One region of the Allobosea sp. RIT-PG3_2 genome, then DNA from elsewhere that is predicted to be linked to it. Evidence: riboswitches for the same ligand, from Rfam matches in the RefSeq annotation. Region 1 holds a riboswitch; each other region holds the start of a gene.
What was found. A riboswitch is a leader RNA that binds a small molecule or an ion and turns the genes downstream of it on or off. The one in region 1 is predicted to bind cobalamin.
Positions count from the first base shown of each region.

Region 2: it holds a riboswitch for cobalamin, as region 1 does, so the genes downstream of both, AC2FAN_RS17420 (ribonucleoside-diphosphate reductase subunit alpha) here and AC2FAN_RS16595 (TonB-dependent receptor plug domain-containing protein) in region 1, are expected to answer to the same signal.
Region 3: it holds a riboswitch for cobalamin, as region 1 does, so the genes downstream of both, AC2FAN_RS06955 (CbtB domain-containing protein) here and AC2FAN_RS16595 (TonB-dependent receptor plug domain-containing protein) in region 1, are expected to answer to the same signal.
Region 4: it holds a riboswitch for cobalamin, as region 1 does, so the genes downstream of both, AC2FAN_RS07300 (ABC transporter substrate-binding protein) here and AC2FAN_RS16595 (TonB-dependent receptor plug domain-containing protein) in region 1, are expected to answer to the same signal.

Region 1 is NZ_JBXWCA010000005.1:181,694-189,515, forward strand. Features, by position in the region: gene AC2FAN_RS16585 (FecCD family ABC transporter permease) at 1-337, opposite strand, end outside; gene AC2FAN_RS16590 (ABC transporter substrate-binding protein) at 334-1,197, opposite strand; gene AC2FAN_RS16595 (TonB-dependent receptor plug domain-containing protein) at 1,194-3,170, opposite strand; cobalamin riboswitch at 3,259-3,456, opposite strand; gene AC2FAN_RS16600 (MalY/PatB family protein) at 3,671-4,855, shown strand; gene AC2FAN_RS16605 (NAD(P)/FAD-dependent oxidoreductase) at 4,999-6,285, shown strand; gene AC2FAN_RS16610 (NAD(P)-binding domain-containing protein) at 6,304-7,782, opposite strand; gene AC2FAN_RS16615 (ABC transporter ATP-binding protein) at 7,782-7,822, opposite strand, start outside.
Region 2 is NZ_JBXWCA010000005.1:355,639-363,460, reverse strand. Features, by position in the region: gene AC2FAN_RS17435 (TatD family hydrolase) at 1-68, shown strand, start outside; gene AC2FAN_RS17430 (MBL fold metallo-hydrolase) at 78-881, shown strand; gene AC2FAN_RS17425 (ribonucleotide-diphosphate reductase subunit beta) at 1,066-2,193, opposite strand; gene AC2FAN_RS17420 (ribonucleoside-diphosphate reductase subunit alpha) at 2,334-5,261, opposite strand; cobalamin riboswitch at 5,382-5,581, opposite strand; gene AC2FAN_RS17415 (sensor domain-containing diguanylate cyclase) at 5,730-6,953, opposite strand; gene AC2FAN_RS17410 (O-antigen ligase family protein) at 7,152-7,822, shown strand, end outside.
Region 3 is NZ_JBXWCA010000002.1:256,886-264,707, forward strand. Features, by position in the region: gene AC2FAN_RS06935 (acyl-CoA dehydrogenase family protein) at 1-60, opposite strand, end outside; gene AC2FAN_RS06940 (TetR/AcrR family transcriptional regulator) at 57-677, opposite strand; gene cobO (cob(I)yrinic acid a,c-diamide adenosyltransferase) at 1,022-1,639, opposite strand; gene cobU (bifunctional adenosylcobinamide kinase/adenosylcobinamide-phosphate guanylyltransferase) at 1,649-2,161, opposite strand; cobalamin riboswitch at 2,327-2,526, shown strand; gene AC2FAN_RS06955 (CbtB domain-containing protein) at 2,563-2,739, shown strand; gene AC2FAN_RS06960 (CbtA family protein) at 2,752-3,492, shown strand; gene AC2FAN_RS06965 (DUF1636 domain-containing protein) at 3,534-3,923, shown strand; gene cobW (cobalamin biosynthesis protein CobW) at 3,928-4,983, shown strand; gene AC2FAN_RS06975 (cobaltochelatase subunit CobN) at 4,993-7,822, shown strand, end outside.
Region 4 is NZ_JBXWCA010000002.1:321,728-329,549, reverse strand. Features, by position in the region: gene AC2FAN_RS07315 (protein-tyrosine phosphatase family protein) at 1-265, shown strand, start outside; gene AC2FAN_RS07310 (ABC transporter ATP-binding protein) at 375-1,160, opposite strand; gene AC2FAN_RS07305 (FecCD family ABC transporter permease) at 1,171-2,214, opposite strand; gene AC2FAN_RS07300 (ABC transporter substrate-binding protein) at 2,211-3,242, opposite strand; cobalamin riboswitch at 3,512-3,722, opposite strand; gene AC2FAN_RS07295 (1-aminocyclopropane-1-carboxylate deaminase/D-cysteine desulfhydrase) at 3,757-4,761, opposite strand; gene AC2FAN_RS07290 ((R)-mandelonitrile lyase) at 4,811-5,206, opposite strand; gene AC2FAN_RS07285 (urease accessory protein UreD) at 5,798-6,643, shown strand; gene AC2FAN_RS07280 (urease subunit gamma) at 6,672-6,974, shown strand; gene AC2FAN_RS07275 (HupE/UreJ family protein) at 6,996-7,577, shown strand; gene AC2FAN_RS07270 (urease subunit beta) at 7,582-7,822, shown strand, end outside.

The DNA of each region.
Region 1 (7,822 bases):
TGTAGAAGGCGACAACTGCGCCGAAGGCGGCGGCGCTCGAAATGCCGACGACACCGGGCTCGGCCAGCGGATTGCGTAGCAGGCCCTGCATGGCGGCGCCCGACAGGCCGAGGCTGAAGCCGACCAGCGCGCCAAGGATCGCGCGCGGCAGGCGCAGCTCCGTCAGTACGAATGCGGGCAGGCTCTGTCGCCCAGCCAGACAGTCGCGGATCGCCGCGCCGAGATCGAGCGGGGCGTAGCCGACCGCCGTCGAGAGAGCAAAGACGGCGAGCGTCGCGAGCGCGAGCAGCGCGATGAGAAGCGCCAGCGATGGCGGCTGGAAGGGCAAGGTCTTCATCGGTCCTCTTCGGCAGCGCGCGCGAGCAACTCGATGGCGTCGAGCACGCTCGGACCGGCGCAGGTCCATAATCGTGAGGGCAGGGCGACCAGCTTCAGGCGCTCGCGGAGCCTCTCGATCAGCGGATGGTGCAGCACCTCATGGGCGAGCGAGGGCGGCCCGCCCGGCGTATCGTTGAGGATCAGCATCTGCGCGCCGCCGAGCGCCACCGTCTCCAGCGCGATCTGGCCGTAGCTGTCGATGCCGAGGCCGGCGACGATGTTGTCGAGCCCGGCCAGCGTCAGGATTTCGTCGACCAGCGAGCCGCGCCCGACCGTGAAGCCGTTCGGCCGGAGCACGATGGCGCGGCGGCGCTCGGTCGGACGCTTCGCCGCGAGAACGGCGAGGCGCGCGTCGATGTCGGCAACGAGCGCCGCGCCGCGGTCCTCCTCACCGAGCAGCGCCGCCATCTCCGCGATCTGCGCTCGCATTTCGGCAATGTTGCGGGGCACGCCGAACTCGCGCACGGGCATCCCCACCCGCTTGAGCAAGGCGACGGTCGCGCGGGTGGTGTAGGCGCCGGCGATGACGAGGTCGGGCCGGGAGGCGAGCACCTGCTCGACGAGGCCGTGATTGACCGGGATCGCGCGTGCCGCCTCTGCCATATTGGCGTTGCGTGGATCGCGCGAGAGCCAGGTGATGGAAGCGATATGTTCGGGCGATGCGAGGCGCAGGACGAGTTCGTCCGTGCACATGTTGAGCGAGACGATCCGCGCCGGCTTCGCCGCCGCTGGCGACGCGCCAAACGCCATGGCGGCGACGGCCGCCATGGCGAGAGCGCGCAAGCTGATCAGCCAATGCCCGGCGCGGAACGGCGTCATCCGCCGATCGCTACCTTGATGCCGGCATAGGCGCCGAAGCCCGGGACGAGGAAGCCGACGGGGTTCTCCCAGCGCTTGTCGAAGAGATTGTCGATCCGCCCGAACACGGTGACCTTGTCGGTCGCCTTGTACTCGGCGGCGAGATTGACCAGCGTCGCGCCCTTCGCGTTCATGCGGGGGACCGAGAAGTCGCGATTGCCGTCGACCCAGGAGCCGACATAGAGCAGCGTCGCCGAGAAGGTGAGCTTGTCGGTGGGCGTCCAGGTCGCGGTGGCGCTCGCCTTGTGGCGTGGGCGGCGCAGCAATTCCTGCCGCGCGATCTCGTCCTTGGCGAGGGTGAAGGTGTAGTCGGCGCGGATGCGGAACTGGGGCGAAATCTCCAGCGCGGCGAAGGCTTCGACGCCCTTGGTCTGCGCCTTGCCGATATTGGCGTAGGAGTTGCGTGCCGTGTTGGTGACGATCAGGTTGTCGATGTCGTTCTGGAACCAGGTCCCGCCGAACTGCAGGCGCTTGTCGAAGAGCGGCTGCTCGAAGCCGATATCCCAGCCGCGGCTTTCTTCCGGGCTCAGGTTCGGGTTGCCGAAGAAATTGAAGCCGGGGCGATAGTCGATGAAGAGCTCGCTCAGCGTGGGCGCCTTAAAGCCGGTGCCGTAGCTCGCCTTCAGCTTGGTCTCGATGCCCGGGACGATCACCGCGGGCGCGATGCGATAGGTGGTGTGGCCGCCATAGCTGTCGTCATTATCGTGGCGGATGTTGGCCGCCAGGAAATAGCGGTCCTGAATATTGCCCTGGTATTCGAGATAGGCGGCCTTGTTGCCGTTGGAAGCGACGAGGCTCGCGGTGTCCAAGCGCTCGCGCTCGTACTGCAGGCCCATGATCAGATTGTGGCCCTTGGTGATCTCGAGATTGCCGCGCCAGTCGACCTTGGTGCGCTCGCCCAGGTTTTCGTTGGGCAGGCCGAGGATGCCGGTCGTGCCGTTGGCCGTTCGCGTCGCCCGGTCCTGGTTCGTGTAGGAAACGCCGAAGGTGTTGACGAAACGTCCGCCGAACGGATCCCAGACGACCTCGCCGCGTGTGAAGGCCTGTGCGTAGTTCTGCAGGGAGCGATAGGGGGCGGGGCGGCTCGGGAAGCCGGTGTCGCCGGTATAGCGCAACTGCCCGTCCTGATAGCGGCCGACCCAGTTGAGCGTCAGCGTGTCGCCGAGCGCGACGCCGATGCGGCCGGAATAGCTGTAGTTGTCGAAGGCATTCGGATTGATGCGGCGGCCGGGCGGGACGAGGTTCGGCGGCGTGACGTCGGTCGCGTCGGTCCGGAAATGGGCGACGTTGAAGGCATAGTTGAAACGATCGTCGCCACCGCTGAAACCGGCGGACTGGTTGAAGGTGCCGTGGGAGCCGGCTTCGACCCGCGCGGTCGCCCTGGGCGGCCCCTCGCCGCGCTTCGTCGTGACCGAGATGACGCCGCCGATCGCATTGGCGCCGTAAAGGCCGCTCTGCGGGCCACGCAGCACCTCGATGCGCTCGATGTCGTCGGTCAGCATCGAGCCGAAATCGAAGGAGCGGTTGGGCGTCGAGGGGTCGTTCGCCTCGATGCCGTCGATCAGAACCTTGACGTGATTGGAGTTGGTGCCGCGCATGAAGACCGAGGTCAGGCCGCCCGGTCCGCCTGTCTGGACGATGTTGAGGCCGGGCACGGTGGCGAGAGCCTGGGGCAGGGTGCGGCGCTGCTGCTGCTCGATCTCCCTGGCGGTGATGACGGTGACGGAGCTCGCGATCTCGCGCGCCGGGGTCGGCGTGCCGGTCGCGCTGACAACGATCTCGTCGAGCGCGAGCGGGGCGGGTGCGTTCTGGGCGAGTGTCGGGGCGGAGCAGGCCAGTGCGAGGAAGGAAACGCATAGCAGCAGGCGGCCGCGTTCTGCGGCTGGAAGGGCGGGGATCACGATGGAGACCTCGGGCGTTGACGTCAGTGGCACGTCACCGCGAACGCGATCTCCCATTGCCGCGCAAAAGGCGGCAAACAGTCAAATCAGCGATCGGCGCACCCCGTCCGAACGTGTTCGCGTGTGACCACGGCTGACGGCAGGTCTCCTGGCTCGCGGGTCCATGCCCTTTGCCGCCTTCCCAGGTCCGAGGTCCCAGTGGCGTATGGCGAAAGGCTCGCCGCTTACAGTTGCGGGGGCAGCCGCGGCATGGGGTGGCTGGCCACCCGCACCGCGTTCCCTTTTGATCCCGTGAGGGAACCGTCCCGGTGACGATTACGGCGGAAAAGTGTCGTCGTCAAATAGGTTTAACCAAAGGTAAGGACGGGGGCGGGAGATCGCGCGCCATGTCGTATCCGGAGGCCAGCCGTCGCGATCGCGCCGGTTTACGCCCGCGAGCCGGCGCGGCAGAACAGAAGCCACGGGCCGGGTCGGAATCACCATCTCTCGGCGCTTTCCGCGGCTTGGCCGCTCTGCTGTTGCCGAGGATGACGATGCTTAGGTTGCCGGACTTCGACGAGCAGATCGACCGCCGCGGGACCCATTCGGCCAAATGGGACACGATGGAGAAGTATTATGGCGTGGCCGCTTCCGACGGCATCGCCATGTGGGTGGCCGATATGGATTTCCGGCCGCCGCCTTGCGTCCAGCAGGCGGTCGAGCGCATGGCGGCTCACGGGGTCTATGGCTATTTCGGCGACGACCGCACCAATAGCGACGCCATCCGCTGGTGGATGAAGACCCGCCATGGCTGGGACGTGGCGTCGGAAGCGATCTTCACCACCCATGGCCTCGTCAATGGCACGGCGCTCTGCGTCGATGCCTTCACCGCGCCGGGCGATGGCGTCGTGCTGATGACGCCGGTCTACCACGCCTTCGCCCGCATCATCCGCTCGGCCGGCCGGGAGGTCGTGGAGTGCCGGCTGCCGATCGAGGAGGGCCGCTACGTCCTCGACATCGCCGGCTGGGACGCGCAGATGACCGGCCGCGAGCGGATGCTGATGCTGTGCTCGCCGCATAATCCGGGCGGGCGCGTCTGGACACGCGACGAACTCCGCGAGATCGCGGCCTTCTGCAAGCGCCACGACCTGATCCTCGTCGCCGACGAGATCCATCATGATCTGGTCATGCCGGGAGCCAGGCACACCGTCATGCCGCTGGCTGCGCCTGAAATCGCGGACCGCCTCGTGATGATGACGGCGACCACCAAGACCTTCAACATCGCGGGCGCCCATGTCGGCAACGTCATCATTCCCGACGAGCCGCTGCGCGAGCGGTTCCGCGCCCGGATGAACGCCCATGGCATCTCGCCCAATTCCTTCGGCATGGCGATGGCGACCGCCGCCTACAGCCCCGAAGGTGCGGCCTGGGTCGACCGGCTCGTGGCCTATCTCGACGGCAACAGGAAGCTGTTCGACGACGGGGTGAACGCCATTCCCGGCCTGCGTTCGATGCCGCTCGAGGCGACCTATCTCGCCTGGGTCGATTTCGGCGGGGCTGGCATGGAGCCGGCGGAATTCACCGCCCGCGTCGAGAAGCAGGCGAAGATCGCGGTGAACCATGGCGCGAGCTTCGGGGCGGGGGGCGACAGCTTCCTGCGCTTCAACCTCGCCACGCCGCGCGCCACCGTGATCGAGGCCGTCGAGCGGCTGAAGGAAGCGTTCCGCGATCTGCAATAGCGCCGAATGCGGGACGGTTCTGTCGTCCCGCGCCATCTCCCCGCTTCTCGCAAAGGCGGCACTGGCTTATTGGTGAAGCGGGAGAACTCATGAGACGCATCTCCAGATATCGCCGTCGCAGCCTGTTTCAGGTTGGGTAGCCCATGACGGCCGGCACGCCCCATCACATCGTCATCGTGGGAGCCGGCTTTGGCGGGCTGGAGGCGGCGCGAAATCTCGCCGGCGAGCCGGTCAGGATCACGCTCATCGACCGGCGTAACCATCACCTCTTCCAGCCTTTGCTCTATCAGGTCGCGACGGCGTCGCTGCCGACCTCCGAAATCGCCTGGCCGGCCCGTTCGCTGCTGCGGCGATACAAGAACGTCACCACGCTGCTGGGCAGCGTCGTCGGCGTCGATGCGGGGGTGAAGACGGTGCTGATCGAGGGCGAGCCGCCGCTTGCCTTCGACAGCCTGATCCTGGCGACCGGGGCACGACACTCCTATTTCGGCCATGACGAGTGGGAGCCCTACGCACCCGGGCTGAAGACGCTCGAAGACGCGACGAAGATCAGGCGGCGTATTCTCTCGGCCTTCGAGCAGGCAGAATGGGAGACGGACGCTGCCCGGCGCGCCGAGCTCCTCACCTTCGTGATCATCGGCGCAGGTCCGACCGGGGTGGAGCTTGCCGGCACGATCGCCGAGCTGGCGCATGACACGTTGCGCGGCGATTTCCGCAACTTCGATACGCGCTCCGCACGCGTCATCCTGGTCGAGGCCGGCCCGCGCATCCTGGCTGGCTTCACCGAGGACCTCTCGGCCTATGCGGAGCGGGCGCTGATCGGGCTCGGCGTCGAGATCAAGCTCGGTCACGCTGTCTCGAACTGCACCGCGGACGGGATCGAACTCGGCGGCGCCTTCCTGCCGGCCAGGACGATCCTCTGGGCGGCGGGCGTCGCTGCTTCGCCTGCGGCGGAGTGGCTCGGCGCGCCGGCCGACAGGGCCGGGCGGGTGATGGTCGAGCCCGACCTCACGGTACCCGGCCAGCGCGATATCTTCGTCGTCGGCGACACGGCCCATGTCGTCTCGGCCGATGGCAAGCCGGTGCCCGGCGTCGCGCCAGCGGCCAAGCAGGAGGGGCGCTACGTCGCCGGAGTGATCAAGGCGCGGCTGAAGGGCGAGGCCGCGCCGCCGCCCTTCGCCTACAGCAATGCCGGCAATCTCGCGACGATCGGCAAGCGCGCGGCGATCGTCGATTTCGGCTGGATCAAGCTGAAGGGGCGCATCGCCTGGTGGACCTGGGGCGTCGCGCACATCTTCTTCCTGATCGGCCTGCGGAACCGCCTCGCCGTCGCGCTGAATTGGCTGTGGATCTATGTCAGCGGCCACCGCAGCGCCCGCCTGATCACGCAAGGGCAGGCGAAGAGCGGCGAAGCCGACGCGCCCCGCTGATCGCGTTTCTGTCCCGCATCAGGAGCGCGCGAAATCCTCCGGCCGGAAGAAGGGCGTGTCCTTCAGTTCGGCCTCCTCGAAGGCTTCGAGATCGCGCCTGATTGTGGCGCTGTCTTCCCTGAAGAAGGCGGCGGCGAGGGCCTGCGCGACACGCTCGCCGGCGATCGCGACGCCCGGAATGTCGCTCGCGATCGCGCCATGGCTGACATTGGCTCCGTGGTTGACGAGATGGATGCGGGAGAGTTCGGCCGGCGCGGTGGCATCCCTGGGCAGGAGCTCGAATCCCGGTCCGAGATAGGGCGCCTGCGCCAATGTCGGGCGTGCAAGCTCGGCCGGCGGCGTATAACGGTCGCTCCAGCGCGCGATATGTCCGGCGAATTCCGACAGTTCCTGAATACGCGCCGCGTCGACCTGAAAACCCGTGGCGACGATGAGGAAGTCGTGGCGGCGCTCGATGCGGCCCTCGGGCATGTCGATGTCGAGCACGACCTGCCCGGACTCGCGTCTGACCGAAGCGACGCGATGCCGGAAGCGGATGCCAAGCCCACTGGATTTCAGCGCACGCAGCACGGTCTCGTGCGGTGGCGGCGCGAGCATGTCGTCGAGATAGGCGGCGAGTGCCCAGCGGTCGGCGTCGGTGAGGGTGCTCCAGCCGTGGAAGAAGCCCTGGGTCGCCGAGCCGCGGCCCTTGTTGATCTGCGGCAGATGCGACCGGCGCAGATACATCTCTACGTTCGCCGCGCCTTGCTCGAGAGCGGTGGCAGCATTGTCCCAGGCCGAGGCGCTGCCGCCGATGACGCCGATCGACTTACCGCGCAGTCGCTCGAAATCGATCGGGTCGTTGCTGTGGGCCGCGAAAGCGGGTTTGAGGTCGCGCGGGACGATATCCGGCCAGAGATCGCCGCCCGCGCCGCCGCGTCCGGTGGCGAGGACGACATGGCGGGCGAAGCTGGTCTTCGCTCCCTCCGCCGTCTTCATTTCGAGGGCGAGCAGGCCGTCATGCGGGCGCAGCTTCGTCAGCGCGGTGCGATGCTGCACCGGCAGGGTGAGTACGCGCTGGAGCCAACTGAGATAATCGACCCAGACTGCGTTCGGGATTTTGTAGAGCGTCTCCCAGGCGGCTTCGCCGAAGCTCGCCATGTACCATGCGGCGAAGGTCAGCGACGGGATTCCGAGCGCAGGCCCCGTCAGCGTCTTGGGCGAGCGCAGCGTGTCCATGCGCGCATAGCTGTTCCACGGGCCTTCGCGGCCGGGCTCGTTGGCGTCAAAGAGGCGGGTATTGACGATGCCCTTGGCCAGCAGGGCCGACGCTGCGGCGATGCCGTTCATGCCGGCGCCGACGATGGCGACGTCGAGGACCGGCTCGCCATCTGCCGTCGTGCGTGGATGAAGCCAAGGCTTGGCCGGGATGCCGAGCAAGGCCAGGTCGCGCTTCACCTGCGCTTCGTGGCGGGCAAGACCGTCGGCGATCGGCACTGGCGTTGCGATGCGCTTCATCACGAAACCTCCGCCGACTCGCGGGTGGCTTCGGTCGTGC
Region 2 (7,822 bases), 170 kb from region 1:
CAAGCGAAAATGCCCGCCGCTGCTACTGGAAGATGGATCATGCCGCGCCCGTCGCGCAGGTCGCCTGATCGCACGCCATGACGCTGACGGTGACGATCCTCGGTTGCGGTTCTTCGGGTGGCGTGCCGCGGCCGGGTTCCGGCTGGGGCGCCTGCGACCCGGCCGATCCGAAGAACCGCCGGCGCCGCTGTTCGATCCTGGTCACGCGCTCAGGACCGGACGGCACGACGCGGGTCCTCGTCGACACATCGCCGGATCTGCGCGAGCAGCTTCTCTCGGCCGATGTCCCGGCGCTCGACGGCGTGCTGATGACGCATGACCATGCCGACCACACCCACGGCATCGACGACCTGCGCGGCCTTGTCCTGCATACGCGTCAGCGCATCCGGATCTACGCGGACACGACGACGGAAGCCTCGCTGCGTTCGCGCTTCGGCTATCTCTTCGAGACGCCGGCCGGCAGCTATTATCCGCCGATCCTCGATCTCGACCAGATCACGGCCGGACGAAGCCAGACCATCGAAGGTGCCGGCGGCCCGATCACGGCATTGCCGTTCCGGGTCGAGCACGGGCCCAATTACGAGGCGCTCGGCTTCCGCTTCGGCGACCTGGCTTATCTGCCGGATGTCAGCCTGATCCCGCCGGCCGCGATGGGAGCCATGGCTGGCCTCAACGTCCTCATTCTCGACTGCCTGCGCGAGACGCCGCATCCGAGTCATTTCCACCTGGAGCAGTCACTCGAGGCGATCGCAACACTGAAACCGCGACGCGCGATCCTGACCAACCTCCACATCGATCTGGATTATGCGAGCCTGTCCAGTCGCTTGGCGGACAATATCGATATGGCGTTTGATGGAATGACGGTGACGGCCGCGGCATAGGCCAAGGGAACCAGCCGCCTCTCCGGGCAACAGGATAGTTCCATAATATGTCTTATGCGAATCCAGGCTACCCCCTGCGCTGACCAGTCCGGTACCGGGTCATAACTACCGGCAAGCCCCGTCAGCCGCCTTTCGGGCCGCTGACGGAGATTGTCTTCAAGCTGGAGAACTCCAGCTCCTGCCCTCACTCCCAGCTGAGCGCGCCGCCGTTCTGATATTCGATGACGCGGGTCTCGAAGAAGTTCTTCTCCTTCTTGAGATCCATCGCCTCGGACATCCACGGAAACGGGTTCTCGGTCTCCCCGAAGACGGGCGCGAGGCCGAGCTGGGCGCAACGGCGGTTGGCGATGAAGTGCATGTACTGCTCGCAGAGCGCCGCATTCAGCCCGAGGAAGCCGCGCGGCATCGTGTCCCGGCCATAGGAGGCTTCCAGCTCGGCCGCATCGCGGATCATGCCGCGCACCTCGTCCTGGAAGGCCCTGGTCCAGAGATGCGGGTTCTCGATCTTGATCTGGTTGATCACGTCGATGCCGAAGTTCAGATGGATCGACTCGTCGCGCAGGATGTACTGATACTGCTCGGCGATGCCGACCATCTTGTTGCGCCGGCCGAGCGAGAGGATCTGCGCGAAGCCGGTGTAGAACCACATGCCCTCGAAGATCGCGTAGAAGGTGATCAGGTCGCGCAGCAGCGCCTGGTCGTTCTCGGGTGTCCCCGTGCTGAAATCGGGGTCCTCGATGCTCTGCGTATGCTTCAGCGCCCACGCCGCCTTGTCGGTGATCGAAGGCACCTCGCGATACATGTTGAACAGCTCGCCCTCGTCGAGGCCGAGACTCTCGACGATGTACTGGAAGGTGTGCGTGTGGATCGCTTCCTCGAAGGCCTGGCGCAGCAGATATTGCCGGCATTCCGGGTTGGTCAGGTGGCGATAGATCGCGAGCACAATGTTATTGGCGACGAGGCTCTCGGACGCCGCGAAGAAGCCGAGATTGCGCTTGAGCATGCGCCGCTCGTCCTCGGTCAGCCCGTCCTTCGACTTCCACAGCGCGATATCGGCCTGCATCGAGACCTCGGTCGGCATCCAGTGGTTGTTGCAGCCGGCGAGATACTTCTCCCAAGCCCATTTGTACTTTAGCGGCAGGAGTTGATTCACGTCGGCGCGGCAGTTGATCATCCGCTTCTCGTCGACGCTGACGCGCCCGCCGGTGCGGTCGATGGCGCCCAGCCCGGTGGCGTCGGCCGCGGGTGTCGGGTTGGTCAGGATGGCGGGGTTGGCCGGGGTCGCGGGCTTGGTGTCGGACCAGTCGAGCATGGGAAAATTCCGTTCGTGAAATGAAGGGCGTCATGCTCGGGCCTGACCGAGCATCTCCGGCCAAAGGAGGGGTCCAGCGCCCTCCTCCGGTCGAGATTCTCGGGTCTGCGCTTCGCTTCGCCCGAGAATGACGGCGGTTGTTACTGGCAGGCTTCGCAGGTCGGGTCGTCGATCGAGCAGGCGTTGGGCACGGCCATGCCGTTCTCCAGCGGGATATCGACCAGGATCGGCGCGGCCACGACAGGCGCCTTTGCTGCGACCGGCACGCCAGACGAGACCGCGTTGAGCTTGCCGTCCGTCCCCTTCAGCGTCGACTTCTCGACATGGGTCGCCGAAAGCGCGCGCAGGTAATAGGTCGTCTTCAGGCCGAGCCGCCAAGCCAAGCGATAAGCCTCGTCGAGCTTCCGGCCCGAGGGCTGCGCCATGTAGAGGTTGAGCGACTGGCCCTGGTCGATCCATTTCTGCCGGCGCGCCGCGGCGCGGATGAGCCAGCTCGTCTCGATCTCGAAGGAGGTCGCGTAGAGCGCCTTGAGGTCGTCCGGAACGCGGTCGATCCCGCTGACCTTGCCGTCATAGTATTTCAGGTCAGAGACCATCACCTCGTCCCAAAGCCCCCTCGCCTTCAGGTCGCGCACGAGCCCGGCATTCACCACGGTGAAGTCGCCGGACATGTTGGCCTTGACGTAGAGCTGGCTGTAGGACGGCTCGATCGACTGCGAGACGCCGACGATGTTGGAGATCGTCGCGGTCGGCGCGATCGCCATCGTGTTCGAATTGCGCATGCCGATGGTCTTCACCCGCTCGCGCAGCGGCTCCCAGTCCAGCGTCGCCGAGCGGTCGAGCTCGACATCGCCGTCGCGGGCTTCCGAGAGGATGTCGAGCGAGTCGATCGGCAGGATGCCCTTCGACCAGAGCGAGCCCTCGAAGCTCGGATAGCGGCCGCGCTCGGCGGCGAGATCGACCGAGGCCGAGATCGCATGGAAGCTGATAGCCTCCATGGAGCTGTCGGCGAAGGCGACCGCGCCTTCCGAAGCCGCCGGCAGGCGCAGGGTCTGCAGCGAGTCCTGGAAGCCCATGATGCCGAGGCCCACCGGGCGATGGCGCAGGTTGGAACGGCGCGCCTCCGGGATCGTGTAGAAATTGATGTCGACGACATTGTCGAGCATCCGCATGGCGGTCTTCACCGTCTTCGCCAACCGGGCCTGGTCGAGCCCCTCCGCCGTCACATGGGCAAAGAGGTTGACCGAGCCGAGATTGCAGACCGCGACCTCATCGGCCGAGGTGTTGAGCGTGATCTCGGTGCAGAGATTGGACGAATGCACGACGCCGGCATGCTGCTGAGGCGAGCGCAGATTGCAGGCATCCTTGAAGGTGATCCAGGGATGCCCGGTCTCGAATAGCATGGTCAGCATCTTGCGCCAGAGATCGAGCGCGGCCACGCGCTTGAACACCTTGAGCTCGCCGCGGTCGGCCTTGGCCTCATAGGCTTCATAGGCCGCCTTGAACGGCTTGCCGTAGAGGTCGTGCAGGTCCGGCGTCTCGTCGGGCGAGAACAGCGTCCACTGGCCGCCGGCCGCGACGCGCTGCATGAACAGGTCGGGAATCCAGTTCGCCGTGTTCATGTCATGGGTGCGGCGGCGGTCATCGCCGGTGTTCTTGCGGAGATCGAGGAACTCCTCGATGTCGACATGCCAGGTCTCGAGATAGGCGCAGACCGCGCCCTTTCGCTTGCCGCCCTGGTTGACCGCGATCGCCGTGTCGTTGGCGACCTTCAGGAACGGCACGATGCCCTGGCTCTCGCCATTGGTGCCCTTGATATGGGCGCCCAATCCGCGCACCGGCGTCCAGTCGTTGCCGAGACCGCCGGAATACTTGGCCAGAAGCGCATTGTCCTTCACCGCCTTGAAGATGCCGTCGAGATCGTCGGCAACGGTGGTCAGGAAGCAGGAGGACAGCTGCGGGCGGAGCGTGCCCGAATTGAACAGCGTCGGCGTCGAGGCCATGAAATCGAAGGACGACAGCAGATCGTAGAACTCGATCGCCCGCGCCTCGCGATCGATCTCGCGGATGGCGAGGCCCATCGCGACGCGCATGAAAAAGGCCTGTGGCAGCTCGAAGCGGTTCCCGCGGACATGCAGGAAGTAGCGGTCGTAAAGCGTCTGGAAGCCGAGATAGTCGAAATGCAGGTCGCGCTCGGGCTTGAGAGCGGTAGCGATGCGGGCGAGATCGAAACGGCCGAGTTCGGGATCGATCAGCTCGTTCTCGATGCCGGTCTTCACATAGGCATGGAAGTAGTCGGCATAACGCCCTGACATTTCGGCCTGCGTCGCCTGTTCGGCATGGCCATGGACGAAGCTCAGCGCCTCGCGCCGCAGCTTGTCGAGCAGGAGCCGCGCCGAGACCTTGGCATAGTTCGGCTCGGACTCGATCAGGGTGCGCGCGGCCAGGATCGGGGCGAGCGCCAGCTCGTCGAGCGAGATGCCGTCGTAGAGATTGCGCTGCGCCTCGGCGAGGACCGGTTCCGCCAAAACGCCATCGAGCCCGGCGCAAGCTTCGCGCACCACCTTGGCCAATCGCCCGGCATCGAGCGGCACCAGCACGCCGTCGGCGAGCTTCATCCGCAGCGACGGGGCTGCGGCTGCGGCGGGCTTCGCCTCGGCCAGCGCCCTCGCCCGCTCCCGCGTCCGCTCGTCGCGATAAAGCACATAGGCGCGGGCGACCTTGTGATGCTCGGAGCGCATCAGCGCGAGTTCGACCTGGTCCTGCACGTCCTCGATATGGAAGGTGCGGCCGGCATCGGCGCGGCGCGTCAGGCCGGCGACGATCTGCGTGGTGAGGTCGGCGACGATGTCGTGGATGCGGCGCGAGGCGGCGGCGCTCGAGCCCTCGACAGCCAGGAACGCCTTGGTCAGGGCCACTGCGATCTTGGAGGCATCGAAGGGCGTGACCGCGCCGTTGCGGCGGATCACCTGGAAGCCCGGCTCGCTCGCGACGGCGCGCGGCTGCGATACGGTTTCGGCACTGTACGGCGCCGGCGCAGGCCGTTCGGCTTCAACGGAAAGAGACATCGGCTTCAAACCCCAAGATCAAGATGTTGGGGGCAAAGGCCAAGGCGGACGCGTGGAAAGGGCGCGCGACAAAGAGAGGCCGCGACCTGCCAGCGCACCACCGGGACACCCCGCCCGCGGACGTTAACTAGGGTCGCGGCAGGTCTCCTGGCTCGCGGGTCGTCGTTCTCGTCCGTCTTCCCAAGGCCTTGCGACCTCAGTGACTTAACGCTGGACGAGAACTCACCGCTGACAGTTGCGGGGGCAGCGCCGGCTTCGCACCGGCTTCCCTCTTAGCTCTCGATCTTGCGATTCGAGAGACCGTGACCACTACATTTAGCGGTCATTTCCATTCATCCGTCAATTGCTCGTATGCGCTGGATACAAGCCGTTGTGGAAAGCGGGGATGAATGGCTCAGCAGCTGCCGTCGAACCCCTGAAGTGCCGCGCACGCACACGCAACGCCACCGGCGCTCCATCTGAACCACCTCAGGCGAACTGAACGTCGATCTCAGGGCCAGCCTTGCGGACCACATGCGCGAAACGCGAGAAGTTATCGGCTTCGATGGCGAGCTTGAAACGGCTGGGCACCCCGGCCGAATCGATCACGGCAAGGCTGGCGCCCTCGTCGGAAAGGCGTTTGACGGTACAGTCTATCACCGAGCGGCCACCGTTGAACACGATGCTGCCGGCCTTGAGCACGCGCCGACCGAAGGGCGAGCTGCTCGCAGCGCCTGCATGGGCCGCAATGCAGCGATTGCGACCCGCGGTCTTGGCGGCATAGAGCGCCTCGTCAGCCTGCTGAAGCACGGCTTCGAGGTCCGATGCGGCAGTTGAAAGCGCCGCGATGCCGAAGCTCGCGGTCACGGTGAACGGTCCGCCGACGCCTTCGAAACGCTGGGCGGCGATGCTTTCCCGCAGCTTCTGCGCGACGCTGAGAGCGGCCTGCAGCCCCGTATGCGGCAGCAGAATCGCGAATTCCTCGCCCCCGAGGCGCCCGATCAGGTCGCTCTGGCGCAGCAGGTCGCGGCAGGCGGCCACGGTGCCGGTCAGCACGGTGTCCCCGCCGGCATGGCCCTGCGTGTCGTTGACGGTCTTGAAGTGGTCGAGGTCGAAGGCGATACAGCTCGTCTCATGGCGATGGCGCAACGCGAGTGCGATCGCCTTGCCGGCTTCATTGCGGAAGGCGCGGCGCGAGAGTGCCCCGGTCAGGACATCGGTGGACACGAGCAGACGCAACCTGAGCTCGTCCATCACGATCGCGGCGAGATCGGCGAGGATCGCAACGTCCTCTCCATCGAAGGCGCGGGGCGCGGTGTCCATGGCGCAGAGCGTGCCGATATTGTGACCGCCCTCGCCTCGCAGCGGTATGCCGGCATAGAAGCGCAGATGCGGCGCGCCGGTGACGAGTGGATTGTCGGTGAAACGCGGATCCGCACGGGTATCGGGCACGATCAACGGCTCGCCGCGGCGGATCGTGACGTCGCAGAGCGCGCTACGCCGATCTCCTTCGCAGTCGGACAAGCCCTCGCGCGACTTGAACCACTGCCGGTGGCCATCGAGGAAAGTCACGGTCGCCATCGGCACCTTCAATGTGCGGCGAACGAGGCGCGTGATCCGGTCGAAGGATTCCTCGCCCGGCGTATCGAGGATGTCGTACTGCGCCAGCTCGTCCAGGCGGGCCTGCTCGCTCGCGGCGGCGGGGACGGACATGGTTGCTCCCGATTCGATCTTATGCTTATGGCGCGAAGCTCAACGCGTCGGCGTAAAAGAGACGTAAACGGCAGCGTCGTCAGATGCTTTTGCCGTCAGGCCGCCGGAGTTAGAGGCCCTTAATATGTCAGAGCCTACGATGTCGACAGCCAGCCCGGCTCCCCGGAGCAAGGTCGTCCAGTCCAACGCGAAGCGGCCATGAGCGAGAGCGTCCAGGGCTCGATCACCAACCAGCCGGCACGATCCGGCTCAACCGCGCATATTGCCGGCACGGGCGCGCTCGGCAACGCCCTCGCCGGCTTCGGCCTGTTCGTGCTGATGATGTCGCTCCAGCCCTTCGCCGGGCCGCCCGAGGCGACTGCGCCAGGCGAATCCACTGGTAATATCGTCAACCAGATCGGCTATTTCGTCCTTGGCCTCGCATTTTTGGTCGCGATGCTGAGCTTGACGCAGCGAGCGGTTCTGGCTCGGCTCGGCAGCGGCAGCTGGGCGATCATCTTCGGCATCGCAGCGCTTTCAGCCGCCCAGTCGCTCGATCCGACCGCGTCTTTGCGCGGACTTCTGCTCGCGGCGATCGTGATGACCATCATTGCCGGCGTGCTTGTCCTGCCGCGCGACGAACGAAGCTTCGCGACGGCCGCAGCCAATGCCTGCCTCGTGCTGCTGGCACTGGTCTACGGGGCGCTACTGCTCGCGCCGCATCTCGCCGTCCACAGCTCGGAAGGCGCCGAAGGCGTCCATGCCGGCGACTGGCGCGGCCACCTCAGCCACAAGAACTTCGCGGCACCGGTTTTCTCGATCATGGCGATGTTCGGCATCTACGCCTGGCGCAGCGGGTTGCGCTGGCGCGGCGGCCTGATCGCGGCGCT
Region 3 (7,822 bases), on a different contig from region 1:
CGCCGGGGCCTGGTTCAGCACCTCGTGGGTGTCGTAGCCGTATGCATCGAGAGCGGTCATGCGGCCTGTCCTTCACGGGAGATCAGCGCGGCGAGGGAGAGATCGGCGAGCGCGGCAGCGATCTCGCGGCCGCGTTCGGCGGTGATCGGCCGCTCGGGCGAAAGCGGGCCGATCAGCGCTTCCATGAAGCCGCCGACGATCATCGCCGCGGCGGCGTCGGGATCGACGGGACGGAAAGCGCCCTGCCCTTCGCCTTCCACGACAAGTGCGCGGAAGATGCCGGCGATCTCACGGCGATAGTCGAGCCGCGTCGCATCGACGGCCGGATCGGCGGGTTCGGCGATCATCGACCAGGCGAGACGGCGATTGGCGAAGGCGCGCCGGGCGAAAGCTTCGACTGCCGACGTCAGGCGCTCGGTGACCGGCGCATCGCTCGCGGCGATCTCGCGCAGCACGGCGAGTTCTCGCGAGGACACCGCCGCGACGATCTGGGCCATCAGCTCGGCCTTGGAGGAGAAATACGAATAGACGCTGCCGGTGGAGACGCCGCTGGCGGAGGCCACTGCGGCAATCGATGTTTCCTGGAAGCCGACCTCCGAGACGATCCGGCGCGCGGCGGAGAGGATCGCCTCACGCTTGCCCGCCTTGCGCGGTTGTTTCGGGGTTCCATCGACCATGCACGATCTCGAAATTGAATCTGAATTCAAATTCAATATGAAGAGGAACCCCATTCCGTCAAGTGTCCGCCAGCAAGGGTAATCGATCGGGCAATGGAGGCGCGGGAACCCTCTCCTGGAAGGAGCGGGCAGGATGAGGTGGAGGCCGCTGGACCAGGGACGCGAGTGCTCACGGCGCGGTTGGGCTCGGGCTAGCGATGCCCCTCCAAACAGCTCACCCCTCCGCTCTCCTTACAGGAGAGGGGTTCCCGCGCTCTCCTACCCGTCTTCGTCTGCTGGAATGGGTTGGGTCGATTTACCCCGAGAAAGACGGCAAGCTTCTTTCTGCGCCCCCCGAAAGAGGCTCAGAACTCGATACCTTGCTGCGCCTTCACGCCGGCGGCGAAGTGATGCTTCACCAGCGTCATCTCGGTGACGAGGTCGGCGGCCTCGATCAGTTCCGGCTTGGCGTTGCGACCGGTGACGACGACGTGGAGGTCGGGCCGGCGAGCCTTGAGCGTCGCCACGACATCGGCGAGCGGCAGGTAATCGTAGCGCAAGGCGATATTGAGCTCGTCCAGCACCAGCAGCCTGATCTCCGGATCGGCCATCAATTCCCTCGCCTTGGCGAAGGCCCGCTCGGCGGCGGCGATGTCGCGGGCCTTGTCCTGCGTTTCCCAGGTGAAGCCCTCGCCCATGCTGTGCCAGCTGACCTGATCGCCGAAGGCTTCGAGCGCCTTGCGCTCGCCGGTCGACCAGGCGCCCTTGATGAACTGCACCACGCCGATGCGCCAGCCATGGCCGAGCGCCCTCAGGATCAGGCCGAAGGCCGCCGTCGACTTGCCCTTGCCGGGACCGGTATTGACGATGAGCAGGCCCTTCTCGACCGTCTTGGAGGCGATTTCGGCGTCCTGAACCGCCTTGCGCTTCTCCATCTTCGCCTTGTGGCGGGCGGCTTCGTCAGCGTCGATATCCCGCGTCATGTCTTCGGCTCACTTCACTCGCATCGGCAATCCGGCGACCATGAAGACCACGCGGCCGGCGCGTGCCGCAAGCGCCTGATGCAGCCGCCCGGCCTCGTCGCGGAAGCGCCGGGCGAGCGCGTTCTCGGGCACGATGCCGAGGCCGACTTCGTTGGAGACCAGCACGATGGGGCCGGAAGCCTGCTCGCATGCACTGATAAGCGCGGCCCCGGCAACAGCGGTATCGCGTTCGGCGAGGATCAGGTTGGTCAGCCAAAGCGTCAGGCAATCCACGAGGATCGGCTGCCCGGCCGGCTGTTCGGCGATCGCTTCCGCCAGATCGAGCGGCGCATCGACCGTCAGCCAGCCCGGGGGCCGGCGCATCCGATGCTCGGCGATGCGCTCGCGCATCTCGTCGTCATAGGCCTGGGCGGTCGCGATGTAGGTCCAGGGCGCCGGCAAAGCCTCGATCAGCGACTCGGCATGGCGGCTCTTGCCGGAGCGGGCGCCACCGAGGATGAGGGAGAGATGGGGCAAGTCCATGGGCAGGTCCTTCGGCGCCGCCCCCTGTCGTCATGCCCGGGCTTGACCCGGGCATCCCACCCCGAAGGAGGCGCGCGAGCCTCTTCCTGCATGAGATTCTCGGGTCAAGGCCGAGAATGACGCGCTTGCGGCGCACCCTGCATTGCACAGCAGCATCCCGAAGGCTAATGATCGTCGCTGACGGTGCCTCCGCGAGGAGGTGAAAAGGGAACGCGGTGCGGGCTTGCTCTGCCCAAAGCCGCGGCTGCCCCCGCAACTGTAAGCGGGTGTCCTTCGCCATCGGCCACTGGAGCCAACGCTCCGGGAAGGCGGCGCAGGACGTCTAACCCGCGAGCCAGGAGACCTGCCGTCGACCCGCAAAGATCCAACCAGCTGCCGGCGGGGCGGCTACGGAGAGCATGATGAACACGGTTTCGGTTTCCACCATACAGCTCAGCGTTTCCGAACGCGTCAAGGCGGTTGCCGCCGCGCTCGTGATCGGCGTCGCGCTGATCTACACGACCGGCTTCGCGGCCTCGACCAATGTCCATAACGCCGCGCACGATACCCGTCACGGCCTCGCCTTTCCCTGCCACTGAGGGAAAGCCATCATGGTCACGCGTGTTCTCACGGTCAGCATCCTGGCCGGGCTTCTGGCTGGCTTGATCGTCGCCGCCCTGCAGCATGTCACCACCACCCCGCTTATCCTCAAGGCCGAGACCTATGAGGCGGCGCTCGCGCTGAAAGCGCCGACGCTCGCCGCTTTCGATGGCGAGGCGAAAATCATCCTCGCGCATGGCCCGGCGGGCGATGCGCCCGGCCATGAGCATGCCGAATGGAAGCCGCAGGACGGCCTCCAGCGCACGCTCTTCACCAGCTCGGTCACGATCGCGACCGCCATCGGCTTCGCCGCGCTGCTGCTCGCCGGCATGATCGCGGCCGGGGACACGATCGACCAGCGCCGCGCCCTGATCTGGGGCGCCTGCGGCTTCCTCGCCTTCGGCCTCGTGCCGGCGATGGGGCTGGCGCCGGAGCTGCCGGGCGCGGCATCCGCCGCGCTGGAACAGCGCCAGCTCTGGTGGCTCGCAACCGCGATCGCCACGGCTATCGGGCTATTCGTGTTCCTGCGCTTCGACGCGCCCTGGCTCAAGCTGCTCGCCGTCGTCGTGATCCTGCTGCCGCACATCGTCGGTGCGCCACATCCAGCCGCGCCGGAGAGCAAGGTCCCGGCCGAGGTCGCGGCGCATTTCGCGGCGCTCTCGCTCGGCATCCAGGCCGCGCTCTGGCTCGCGACCGGCTTCATGGTCGGCGTGCTCTGGCCCTGGGGGAGCCGCCGCGCCGCCGCGGCCTGAGGATAGCGGCGCCTTCGGGCTCCGCGCGAAAGGCAAGCCACATGTCCGAGGGCGACCTCACCATCCATGTCTGCACGGTTTGCAGACGGGCGCGCGCCGACCTCCCGGAGGGTTACGACCAGCCGGGGCTGGCGCTCGCCGAAGCGCTGGCCGCGCAGCTCGCAGCCAAGGGCAGCGCCATTCCGGTGGTGCCCGTCGAATGCCTCGCCGTCTGCAAGCGGCCCTGTACCGTCGCCTTCGCGGCCGACGGCAAATGGACCTATCTGATCGGCGACCTGGATACAGAAACCCATCTCGACGAGATCGTCGGCGCGGCGGAGGCCTATGCCGCCAGCGCCAACGGCATCGTTCCCTGGAAAGAGCGGCCCCAGTCCTTCCGCAAGGGCGTGGTCGCACGCGTGCCGCCCATGCCGGCGCGCCAGCAAGGATAAACCTATGAACGCTCCTCAGACCGCCAACCTCGGCAAGACGCCCTGCACGATCATCACCGGCTTCCTCGGCGCCGGAAAGACCACGCTGGTGCGCCATCTCCTCGAGAACGCGCAGGGCAAGAAGCTCGCCGTGCTCGTCAACGAATTCGGCGATCTCGGCTTCGACGGCGAATTCCTGAAAGGCTGCGGCATCGCCGGCTGCAGCGACGAGGACGTGGTCGAGCTGCCCAACGGCTGCATCTGCTGCACCGTCGCGGACGATTTCGTGCCGGCGCTGGAAAAGCTGCTGAACCGGCCGAACCCGCCCGAGCACATCCTGATCGAGACCTCCGGCCTCGCCCTGCCGAAGCCGCTGGTGCAGGCCTTCAACTGGCCGGCGATCCGCGCCCGCGTCACGGTCGACGGCGTCATCGCCGTGGTGGACGGCCCGGCGGTGGCCGAGGGCCAGTTCGCCGACGATCCGGAGGCGCTGGCGGCGCAGAAGGCGGCCGACGCCTCGGTCGAGCATGACAACCCGCTGGAAGAGGTGTTCGAGGACCAGATCCTCTGCGCCGATCTCATTCTGCTCAACAAGAGCGACCTCGTCGACGAAGCCGGCCGCGCCCGCGTCAAGGCCGAGATCGCCGAGCATCTGCCTAAGGCGATCAAGATCGTCGAGACCATCAATGGCAAGGTCGAGCCGGCGCTGATCGTGGGCTTGAGCGCCGCCGCCGAAAACGATCTCGCCGCCCGTCCCTCGCATCACGGCGAGGGCGAGCACGATCACGACCATGACGATTTCGACTCCATCGCCCTGCCGCTGCCGGCGGGCCTGTCGCCGGAGGAGTTGTCGGCGCGCGTCGCCAGAGCGGCCGAGGCCGAAGGCGTGCTGCGGCTCAAGGGCTTCACCGCCGTGCCGGGCAAGCCGATGCGGTTGGTCGTGCAGGGCGTCGGACGGCGCGTCGGGCATCATTTCGACCGGCCCTGGGGCGCTGGCGAGGCCCGCGACGGGCGGCTGACCGTGATCGGGCTCAAGGGCTTCGATCTCAAGGCCGTGGAAGCGGCCCTCGCGGGGGCGTAACATCGGGCGATGCACCTTCTCCCGACCAGCGAGATCAGGCTCGACGACGGCGGGGACGCCGTCGATCTCGCCCTGCCGCCGGGAGACGTGCTCGTGCTCTCCTTCACCGACAGCGACCTCTCGGCGCTGGCGGTGGCGGCCGCTGATAGCAAGCTGTCACTGCGGCTCGCGCCCTTGCGGCGGCTGAAGCACCCGCTCTCCGTCGATTTCCTGATCGAGAAGACCGCGGCGCAGTGCCGCTTCGTGCTGGTGCGCTGCCTCGGCGGGCTCGATTACTGGCGCTACGGCATCGAGCGGCTGGGCGCGGCCTGCCGCGAGCACGGCATTCCGCTCGCGATCCTGCCGGGCGACGAGCGCGACGATCCGCGACTGGCCGAGCATGCCACGGTGTCCGTGGAGCTTGCGGAAGGGCTTCTGGCCTATTTCCAGGCCGGCGGCGGCGCCGAGAACATGCGCCGGCTGCTGGGGCGGATCGAAGGATATCTGACGGCGCTTCGACCCTCATCCGACCCGGCTTCGCCGGGCCACCTTCTCCCCCGAGGGGAGAAGGATGAAGCGGCGGCAATCGCGCCCTTCTCCCCTCGGGGGAGAAGGTGCCGGCAGGCGGATGAGGGCCGGCGGGACGCCGCCGACCTTGCACCCATCGCCCTGCCATCCTTCTTCGCATTGAGCGAAGGCGGTGCGCCCCTGCCTTGGCGGGACGCGCTCGCCGCAATCCCGGCCGACCGGCCGCTGGTCCCGATCCTGCTCTACCGCTCCGGCGTCGCGGCGGGCGACACCGCCATGGGCGAGGCCATCGCCGCTGAACTGGCCGGCCGCGGCCTGGCGGCACTGCCGCTCGCGCTGACGAGCCTGAAGGACCCGGCCGTTACAGCCGAGCTCGCGGCACTGATCGCACTGCGCAAGCCGGCGCTGATCGTCACCACCACAGCCTTCTCGGCGCGCGAGGGCGACGACTTCGTGCTCGATGCCGCCGCCTGTCCGATCCTGCAGGCCGTGCCGGTCGGCAGCCCACGCGAGGCCTGGGACGCATCGCCGCGTGGCCTCTCGGCTGCCGATCTCGCCATGCAGGTGGCGCTAACGGAATTCGACGGCCGCATCGGCGCTATCCCCGTCGCCTTTAAGGCGGAGGCGACCGATCCGGCGACCGGCCTCGCCACGCGCCGGCTCGAGCCCCACGCGGAGGGCATCGCCGCGCTCGCCGATCTCGCTGCCGGCTGGGTTGCGCTGGCACGGAAGCCACCGGCAGAGCGCAGGCTGGCGTTGGTGATGTCCGATTATCCTGCTCGCGGCGGGCGGGCCGGCTTCGCCGTCGGCCTGGACACGCCCGCCAGCGTGACGGCGATCCGGAAGCTGCTGGCCGGAGCGGGGTATTCCGTCGATATCCCCTCCTCGGTCATCCCGGGCGACCAGAGGGAGACCCGGAATCCCGGATCGGCGCCGCTATCGCGGCTTGTCCGGGATGACAGCGCAGATTTGGATGAGGGGGCCAGCTTGATGGCAGCCCTTACCGCAGGCCCGGCCGAGCTGAGCGTCTCGCTTGCCGGCTATCGCGACTGGCTCGCCACCATCCCCGCCACAGCGCGCGAGGCTCTTCTGGCGAGCCATGGCGCGCCCGAGGCCGATCCGACCTGCCGCGACGGCGCTTTCCGCTTCCGCGCCGTGCGCTACGGCAAGCTCACTGTCGCATTGCAGCCGCCGCGCGACGCCACGCCAGACCGCAAGGCGCGCTATCACGACCCCGACGCACCGCCCGGCCATGGCTATCTCGCCTTCTACCTCGCACTCCGCCAAGCCGAGGCCGTCGACGCGCTGATCCATCTCGGCACCCACGGCACCACGGAATGGCTGCCGGGCAAGGCGGTCGCGCTCTCCGCCGGCTGCTGGCCGCGCCTTGCCGTCGGCGGGCTGCCGGTGATCTACCCCTATGTCGTCGACGATCCCGGCGAAGCCGCGCCGGCCAAGCGGCGGCTCTCGGCCATCACCCTCGGCCATCTGCCACCACCGCTGGCGGATTCCAAGCCCGAAGGGGAAGTCGCCCTGCTGCGCGATCTCGTCGAGGAATTCTCGCAGGCGCAGGTGCTCGACCCGCGTCGCGCCGACATCGTCGCTGCCGAGATTCGCGCCCGTGCCGAGGCGAGCGGACTGGCAGCCTCCTGCGGCGTCATGCCCGACATGGAGATGAACGAGGCGCTGACGCGGCTCGACGCGCATCTCTGCGACATCGCCGAATTGCCCTTCCGCGACGGCTTGCATGTCTTCGGGCAATCCGAGATCGACCCAGCTTCGGCCCGCAACGAGCGCGAGAACCTGCTCGCCGCCCTCGACGGCCGCTTCGTGCCGCCCGGCCCGGCCGGCGCGCCGCATCGCGGCCGGCCCGACGTGCTGCCGACCGGGCGCAATCTCTCGACGCTCGATCCGCGCGCCATTCCGACGCGCGCCGCAGCAAGGCTCGGCAAGGTGGCCGCGCAGGCGGTGGTGTCGCGCCACCTGCAGGATCACGGCGACTATCCGCGCCGGATCGTGATGGACCTGTGGGCCTCGCCGACGTTGCGCTCGGGCGGCGAGGATATCGCCCATGCGCTGGCGCTGATGGGCGTGGAGCCGCTCTGGGACAATGCCTCCACCCGCGTCACCGGCTTCAGCATCGTCCCTCAGCCGAAGCTCGCCTTTCCGCGCCTGGATGTGACGGTGCGGATATCCGGCACCTTCCGCGACACCTTTCCCGGCCAGATCGCCTTGATCGATCAGGCGACGCGGGCCGTGGCCGCGCTGGACGAGCCCGACGACTGGAACGAGCCCGCCGCCGCCCGCCGGCGCGGCGAGCACGGCGCGCGCA
Region 4 (7,822 bases), on a different contig from region 1:
CGGCGTTCCCGATGATGGCGGCGGCTTGAAGACCCTCGCGCAAGAGTCTGCACGCGACCTGAAGGCGGGGAGGGCGCTGTTCGTCCACTGCGCCGCCGGCATCGGGCGGACGGGCATGGTCGCGACCTGCATCCTTGTCGCGCTTGGCTTGAGCGGGGATGCGGCGATCAGCGCGATCACTGCCGCCGGCTCGGGCCCCGAGACGGATATCCAGAAGCGCCTGGTCGCCCGCTACGCCGAAGAGGCGCTGAATTCCGGCCGCTGAACCTGGCGCTTATTGCTAGAAATACATGTCATCCCGGATCTGTGCTTCGCTCCGTCCGGGAATGACGGCGTGGCTCCGCGCTCGATCAGCACGCTCCAGCACCCCCCAGTCACGCTCCCGGCTCGTCCCGATCGAGATCGACCAGATATTCGATGTGCCGGCGCCCGGCATGGCCGGGCTTGATCGCCACGGCCACGCCGAACACGGTCCGGATGGTCTCTTCCGTCAGCACGGCTTCTGGCGTGCCCGCCGCCAGCAACCGGCCATGATGCAAGAGCGCGATCTCGTCGCAGAACAGAGCGGCGAGGTTGAGGTCGTGCAGCGCGACGATGCAGGTGATGCCGAGCCGCCGGATCAGCGTCAGGATCGAGAGCTGATGCTGGATGTCGAGATGGTTGGTCGGCTCGTCGAGGATCAGCTCGCTCGGCTCCTGCGCCAGCGCCCGCGCGATATGGACGCGCTGGCGCTCCCCGCCCGAGAGCGTGTGCCAGGGCTGGTCATGCCGGTCTTCGAGGCCCACCCGCACCAGCGCTTCGCTGACGGCGGCCTCGTCGGCTGCGCTCCACGAGGCGAGCGCGGCGCGATGCGGCGTGCGGCCAAGGCGGACGACCTCGCAGACGGAGAGCTGGATCTCGGTCGTCGCCTGCTGTTCGACGAAGGCGAGCCGCTGTGCCAGTTCGCGTCGCGGCACCCTCGCGATGTCGCGCTCGTCGAGCGTCACCACGCCGCTCGCCACCTTGCGCAATCGGCAGAGCAGCCTGAGCAGGCTCGACTTGCCGGAGCCGTTGGGGCCGATCAGGCCGAGGATGCGCCCCGGCGCCGCCGCGAGCGTCACACCGTCGACGATCATCCTTCCGGCCGCGCTCCAGCGCACGTCCTGCGTCGCGAGCGTCATGCCGGCTTCCTCACGCAGGTCTCCTGGCGCGATAGAGGATCAGCGCGAAGGCCGGCGCCCCGAACAGGGCGGTGACGACGCCGATCGGCAGGATCTGCTGCGGTACCAACACGCGCGAGAGGATGTCGGCGAGGATCATGAAGACCGCGCCGATCACGAGGCAGGCCGGCAGCAGGCGGGCATGGCCAGAGCCGACGAGGAAACGCGCGGCGTGCGGGATGACGAGGCCGACGAAACCGACCGTGCCGACGATGCTGACCATGGCGGCGGTCATCACCGCCGTCGTCGCGAACAGCACGATCCGCACGCGCAGAACCGCGATGCCGAGCGAGGCGGCGGCGTCGACGCCGAAGGCGAAGGCGTCGAGCGCCTTGGCGTGCAGCATGCAGACGCCGAAGCCGAGCAGGGCGACCGGCGTCGCGATCCATAGATCCGGCCAGCGCACGCCGCCGAAATTGCCGAGCAGCCAGAACATGACGCCACGCGCCTGCTCGGCGCTGGCGAGTGTCGTGACGATGGTTGCCGTCGCGGCGTTGAAGAGCTGCGAGGTCGCGACGCCGGCCAGGATGACGCGGTCGCTGGCGCCGCCCGCCCCCGTCGCGAGCAAAGCGACGGCTGCCAGCGCCGCGCAGGCGCCGATGAAGGCGCCTGTCGACAGGCTGATCGCCACGCCGCCGATGCCGATGCCGAGGATCAGCACCGCGACGGCACCGGTCGAGGCGCCGGCGGAGATGCCGAGGATATAGGGCTCGGCCAGCGGATTGCGCAGCAGCGCCTGCAGGATCGCGCCGGAAAGCGCGAGCGCCCCGCCGCACAATCCGGCCATCAATGCCCGGCTCAGGCGATAGTCGAAGATCACGCCCTGCTGGATCGCGCTGACCGGCAGGTCGAGGTCGAACAGCCCGTTGCCGAGCGCCTTGACGGCGACCTGAAACGGGATCGCCATCTCGCCGATCGTCACCGCCAGCGCCACCGACAAGGTGAGTGCCAGCAGCGACAGCAGCGCGAGACCGATCCGCGCCGGCCAGTTCGGACCGTGGGCGGCGTGGCTCAAGGGGCGATGCCGAAGCTCGCGATCGCCTTGGCGAGCGTCTCGATGCCATCGACCGTATCGAGCCCGGCGCGAGTGGCCCCGACGTCGATGATGACGACGCGGTTGTTCTTCACCGCGTCGAGCTTGCTGGCGACGGCATCCGTCTTCAGGAATTCGAGCTTCTTCTCGATATCGTCGGCCGGGAAGCGGCGGCGGTCCATCCTGACCGTGACGATCACGGCCGGGTTGGCGGCGGCGATGCTCTCCCAGCCCACCAGCGGCCATTCCTCGTTGGTGGTGATGATGTTGCGCGCCCCGAGCTGCGACAGGATATAGGCCGGCACGCCGTTCTTGCCGGCCATGAAGCCGTCGCCCTTGATGTCCTTGCTGGAGAACCAGACGACCACGGGCACGTCCTGCGCCTTCAGCTTTGCGACCTGCTCGACGGCCTTGTCCTCGCGCGCCTTGAGCTCGGCGACGAGCTTCTCGGCGCGGTCGGAAACGTCGAAGATCTGCCCGAACTCGCGGATGTTGCGATAGACCAGCTCCATCGAGAACATCTGCGTGCGCACGCCGTCGCCGGGGCCGGAATTGTCCTTGCCGACGCAATCGGTCGGCGAGACATAGGTCGGCACCTTGACCTTGTGGAACTGGTCGCGCTTGCCGACGATGCCGTTCGGCCCGAGATGCCATTCGAACATCGCGGTGACGAGGTCTGGCTCCTGGCCGACGACGGCCTCGAAGCTCGGGTCGTTGTCGGCGAGGCGCTTCACCTTGGCGTTGACGGCCTCATAGGACTTGGCGACCGGCGAGAACCAGACGGCGGTGCCGACGACACGGTCGCCGAGGCCGAGCGCATAAAGGATTTCCGTCTGGGTCTGTCCGAGCGCGACGACGCGCTTGGGCGGGGCGGCGAAGGTGATCGTCTCCCGGCAGTTCTCCAGCGTCAGTGGATACTGCGTCGGAGCTGCCGAGGCGGCGGCGGCGAAGAGGACGCTGCCGGCGGCCGCGGCGAGCAAGGCGGGAACGAACTGGAAGGCACGACGCATGAACGGGACCGGCTTGGAGAGGGCGTCACGGCAGCGGAGCAGCGAGGCCCCGGCGCAACGGACATCAAGTGTAACAATGTTGCATTTCTCATAGGTCGCGCGACGCGGGCGCGTCAAGTGACGTGCGGCCTGCGCGGCGGCATCAGCGGATATCGTGGACATGGATTTCATCGCTCCCCGAAATGAGCGCGGGGAGTCTGGGCGGATACGGCCGGATGCGGGTCTGGGGACGCCGCCGACGCGCATCCCTCCGGAACACCCCGCCCGAAAGACGTCTCGCGATCGCGGCAGGTCTCCTGGCTCGCGGGTCGACGCCTGATCCGCCCGGCCTTCCCAGTGCGCGGGGCACCAGTGGACGATGGACGGAAGGCTCACCGCTTACAGTTGCGGGGGCAGCCTCGGCTTCGGCGAAAGGCGCCTCACCGAATTCCCTCTTAGCTCCGGGGTGCAACCCGGAGAACCTCGATCGACCGGCACCATAGGGCGGCGCCGAGGCGCGTCAAGCGGGCAGACGCTACGTCACCGTCCTGAACAATCCGAACTGTGAGAACAATGCGGCAGTGCCGCCGGTATGGATCACGCAGGCCGGCTCGCCGCCAGCGATCCGGCCCTCGGTGAGCGCGTCGAGGAAGCCGGCACAGGTCTTCGCCGTATAGACATGCTCGATGAGGATGCCCTCGGTGCGGGCGAAGGCCAGGATGGCGGCCTCCGAGGCCGGGGTCGGCACGCCCCAGCCGCCGCCGAGCTGCTCCATGTGATATTGCGGCAGCGCCGCATCGAGCGGCGCGACATCGAGCCCGGTCCGGTCGCGCAGGCCCTCATAGATGCGCCGGACATGCTCCTCCAGCTCCGCTCGCTCGTATTCGACGCTGACGAGATGGAGCTGGAAGGGATGCCCGAGCAGGGCATTGCCGAAGATGAAGCCGGCCTCTGTCGGCCCCATCGAGCCGGCGAGAAAGACGTGCCTGATCGGCGCCTCTTCCCGCTGCGACTGTTCGTGCAGCTCGAAGGCGGCCCGGACATAACCCATCGCGCCGAGCACGGGGTCGCCGACGATGTAGGGCTTCCGCCCCTGACGCGCGAGTTCCGCCGCCGCTTCGGCGAGCGCGGCGTTGCGCTCGCCTTCATCGACGGCCCCGATAAAGCGCAGCTCGGCGCCGAACAGTCGGTTCAGGAAGGAGCGCTCGCGATTCTCCGGCGTATCCGGCGCATTGTGCAGGACGATGCAGTCGAGACCGACGAGCGAGGCAGCCGCGGCCGTGAGGCGGCAGAGATTGGAGGTCGCGCCGCCTCCGACCAGAAGGATATCGGCCTTCTCGCGCAGCGCAGCGCCCAGCCAGTATTCGAGGCTCCGCAGCTTGTTGCCGCCGAGCGCGATCTCCATCAGGTCGTCGCGCTTGATGTAGACGCCGGGCCGGCCGAGCTTCTCCTCGAAACGGCGCAGCCTCTGGAGCGGCGTCGGAGCCTGGACGAGGGCATGGCGCGGCTCGCGCAAAAGGGTGGAAGGCTGAGGCGTCATCGTCCCGTTCGCGGTAGGGCGTGGTCAGGCTGGGTCGAATGAGCGGCGATCAGCCGCCGTACTGGGCGTCCGAGACCTGCTCCAACCATTCCACGACCTTGCCGTTCTCGGCTTCCTGAATGGCGATATGGGTCATGCCCGTTGCCGGCGCCGCGCCATGCCAGTGCTTTTCGCCGGGCGGGAACCAGACCACGTCGCCCGGTCGAATCTCCTCGATCGGCCCACCCCAGCGCTGCACCCGGCCGGCACCGCTGACGACGACCAGCGTCTGGCCGAGCGGGTGGGTGTGCCAGGCCGTCCGCGCGCCCGGCTCGAAGGTGACGCTGGCGCCCTGCACGCGCTCCGGCGCATGCGGATTGAAGAGGGGGTCGATCCGGACCGATCCGGTGAACCAGTCGGCCGGTCCCTTCCCGGACGGCCGGGAGCCGGCGCGCATGATCTCCATGGTGATCTCCTCGTCTCCGGCGCTGCGGAAGGCGCTCGGGATATTGCGACGATACGCGATCGGTTGGGAATCGCCTCGTCCGCTACGGGCATAGACCGGGAAGCGCCGTGCCGACAGAGGCGTTCGGACTGAACGAGGCCGGCGCGCCTTGGCGGTGATGATCGGTTGAGCACCCCTGAGGGTTTGGCTCGCAAAGCGGGCGATTGATGCCGCTTTATTGTGCAAATCAGTTTCTTGGATGGCGTCATCGATGGCCTCGGCCAGCTGAGGACCGAATGGTCGGTGCCTCCTGCCGCTTTTGAATGCAGGTGATGGCACTGAAGCGCAGTGCAAACGCGCCCGCCAGCCGGCGCGGGCCGATCAATCCTTTGCCGCGGACGAGCCACTCTGATCGCAATGACATTGAGCTCTCCCGGCTGGCATATCACTTGCGTCTTTTTTCGGCAGCAGAGGGGAATGCGGCGTGCGTGTGGCTTGGCGGGATCGCGATGGGGGAAGAGCTGTGCGGCTTGCGATCCGCCTGACGCTGGGCATCGGTGCGGCAGGAGTCGAAGCTGAGGCCTTCGTCCCGAAGCGGAAGCGGCGTTGAAGATGCTGTTGGCTGCCGATAGTGCGGCGATGCAGGGCGCCGGACCGCCACGGATGCAGCGTGCTGTCGGCCATGCCGGCGTGAGTTTTCGGTCGCTGGATGGGACGACGCGTCTCGAACGTCTCTTCCAGGATGGCTGCGCCAAGATACGCTTGCCCAAGACGCTGGGCGTCGACGATCCGCAGGCGATCCTCATCAACACCGCAGGCGGCCTGACGGGCGGCGACCGCCTGGCCACCGATGTGAATCTCGGCGCGAATACCGCGGCTTGCGTGACCACGCAGGCCTGCGAGCGTGTCTATCGCTCGACGGGGCCGGATGCGACGCTCAACAATCATCTGCGCGTCTCGGCCGGCGCGCGGCTCGCCTGGCTGCCGCAGGAGACGATCCTGTTCGATGGCGGCCGCCTCTCCCGCCGGCTCGACGCCGATCTCGAGGGCGATGCCGAACTGGTTGCTGTCGAGGCCGTGCTCTTCGGCCGGATGGCGATGGGCGAGACGCTGCGCAGCGGGCTTCTGCATGATCGCTGGCGGGTGCGTCGCAACGGTCGGCTGATCTTCGCCGACGATCTGCGTTTCGAGGGTGATATCGCCGCGCGCATGGCGCCGCAGGCGGTTATGGCCGGCCGGCGCGCCATGGCGACGGTGCTGTTCACTGGGGCCGCGCCCGAGCGCTTTCTTGAGTTGGCCCGATCCATCATTGGACCAGCCGGCGGCGCCAGCGCGTGGAACGGCAAGTTCCTGGCGCGGCTGGTCGAGGAGACCGGGCTCGCTCTGCGGCGGCGGCTGGAGCCGCTGCTGACCCTGCTGATGGGCGGCCGTTCGCTGCCCAAGGTCTGGCAACTCTAGCAAGGCCCGGAAACTCTAGGATGACGGCATGAACCTGACACCGCGCGAGAAGGACAAGCTCTTGATCTCGATGGCCGCCATGGTGGCGCGCCGCAGGCTCGAGCGCGGCGTCAAGCTGAACCATCCCGAAGCGATCGCGCTGATCTCGGATTTCGTCGTCGAAGGCGCGCGCGATGGCCGCAGCGTCGCCGAGCTGATGGAAGCCGGGGCGCATGTCGTCGGCCGGGCGCAGGTCATGGAAGGCGTCGCCGAGATGATCCACGACGTGCAGGTCGAAGCGACCTTTCCCGACGGCACCAAGCTCGTCACCGTCCATGAACCGATCCGCTGACGTCCCGACACAGAGGCTGCCATGAAGAGACTGTCGATCGCCCTGATCCTGAGCGTTGGTGCCGCGAGCCCGGCCTTCGCCCATCTCAACCCGGCCGAGCATGGCTCGTTTGCGGCCGGCTTCTCGCATCCGCTCTTCGGCGTGGACCATATCCTGGCGATGGTCGGCGTCGGCCTCTGGGCGTTCCTTGTCGGCGGGCGCGCGATCTGGGCGATCCCGCTCGCTTTCGTCGTCACGATGATGCTCGGCTTCGCCGCGGCGCTGGCGGGCATCGGTTTGCCCTTCGTCGAGCCGGTGATCGCCGCCTCCGTCGTCGTGCTCGGCATGCTCGCGCTCGTCGCGCTGCAGGTGCCGACGCCGGTCGGCATGGCGGTGGTCGGCTTCTTCGCGCTGTTCCACGGCTATGCCCATGGCGGCGAACTGGGCGAGGCGACCAGCACGTCCTTCATGGTCGGCTTCGCGCTGGCGACGGCGCTGCTGCATGCGGTCGGCGTCGGCGTCGGTTTTGCCGGCAATGCGCTTTCGCATCGCGGGCGCATGGCGGCGCGCGTCGCCGGTGGCCTGACCGCGCTCGGCGGCCTCTGGCTGGTCGCGGGAGCCTGACGCGATGATCCCCGGAGAGGTCTTCCCCGCTGCCGGCGACATCGTCCTCAACGAGGGGGCGGCGCAGGTGACCCTGCTCGTCGCCAATACCGGCGACAGGCCGATCCAGGTCGGCTCGCACTACCATTTCTTTGAGACCAACGCGGCGCTCGATTTCGACCGTGCCGCCGCGCGCGGCATGCGGCTCGACATCGCCGCCGGCACCGCCGTGCGCTTCGAGCCCGGCCAGCAGCGCGAGGTCCGCC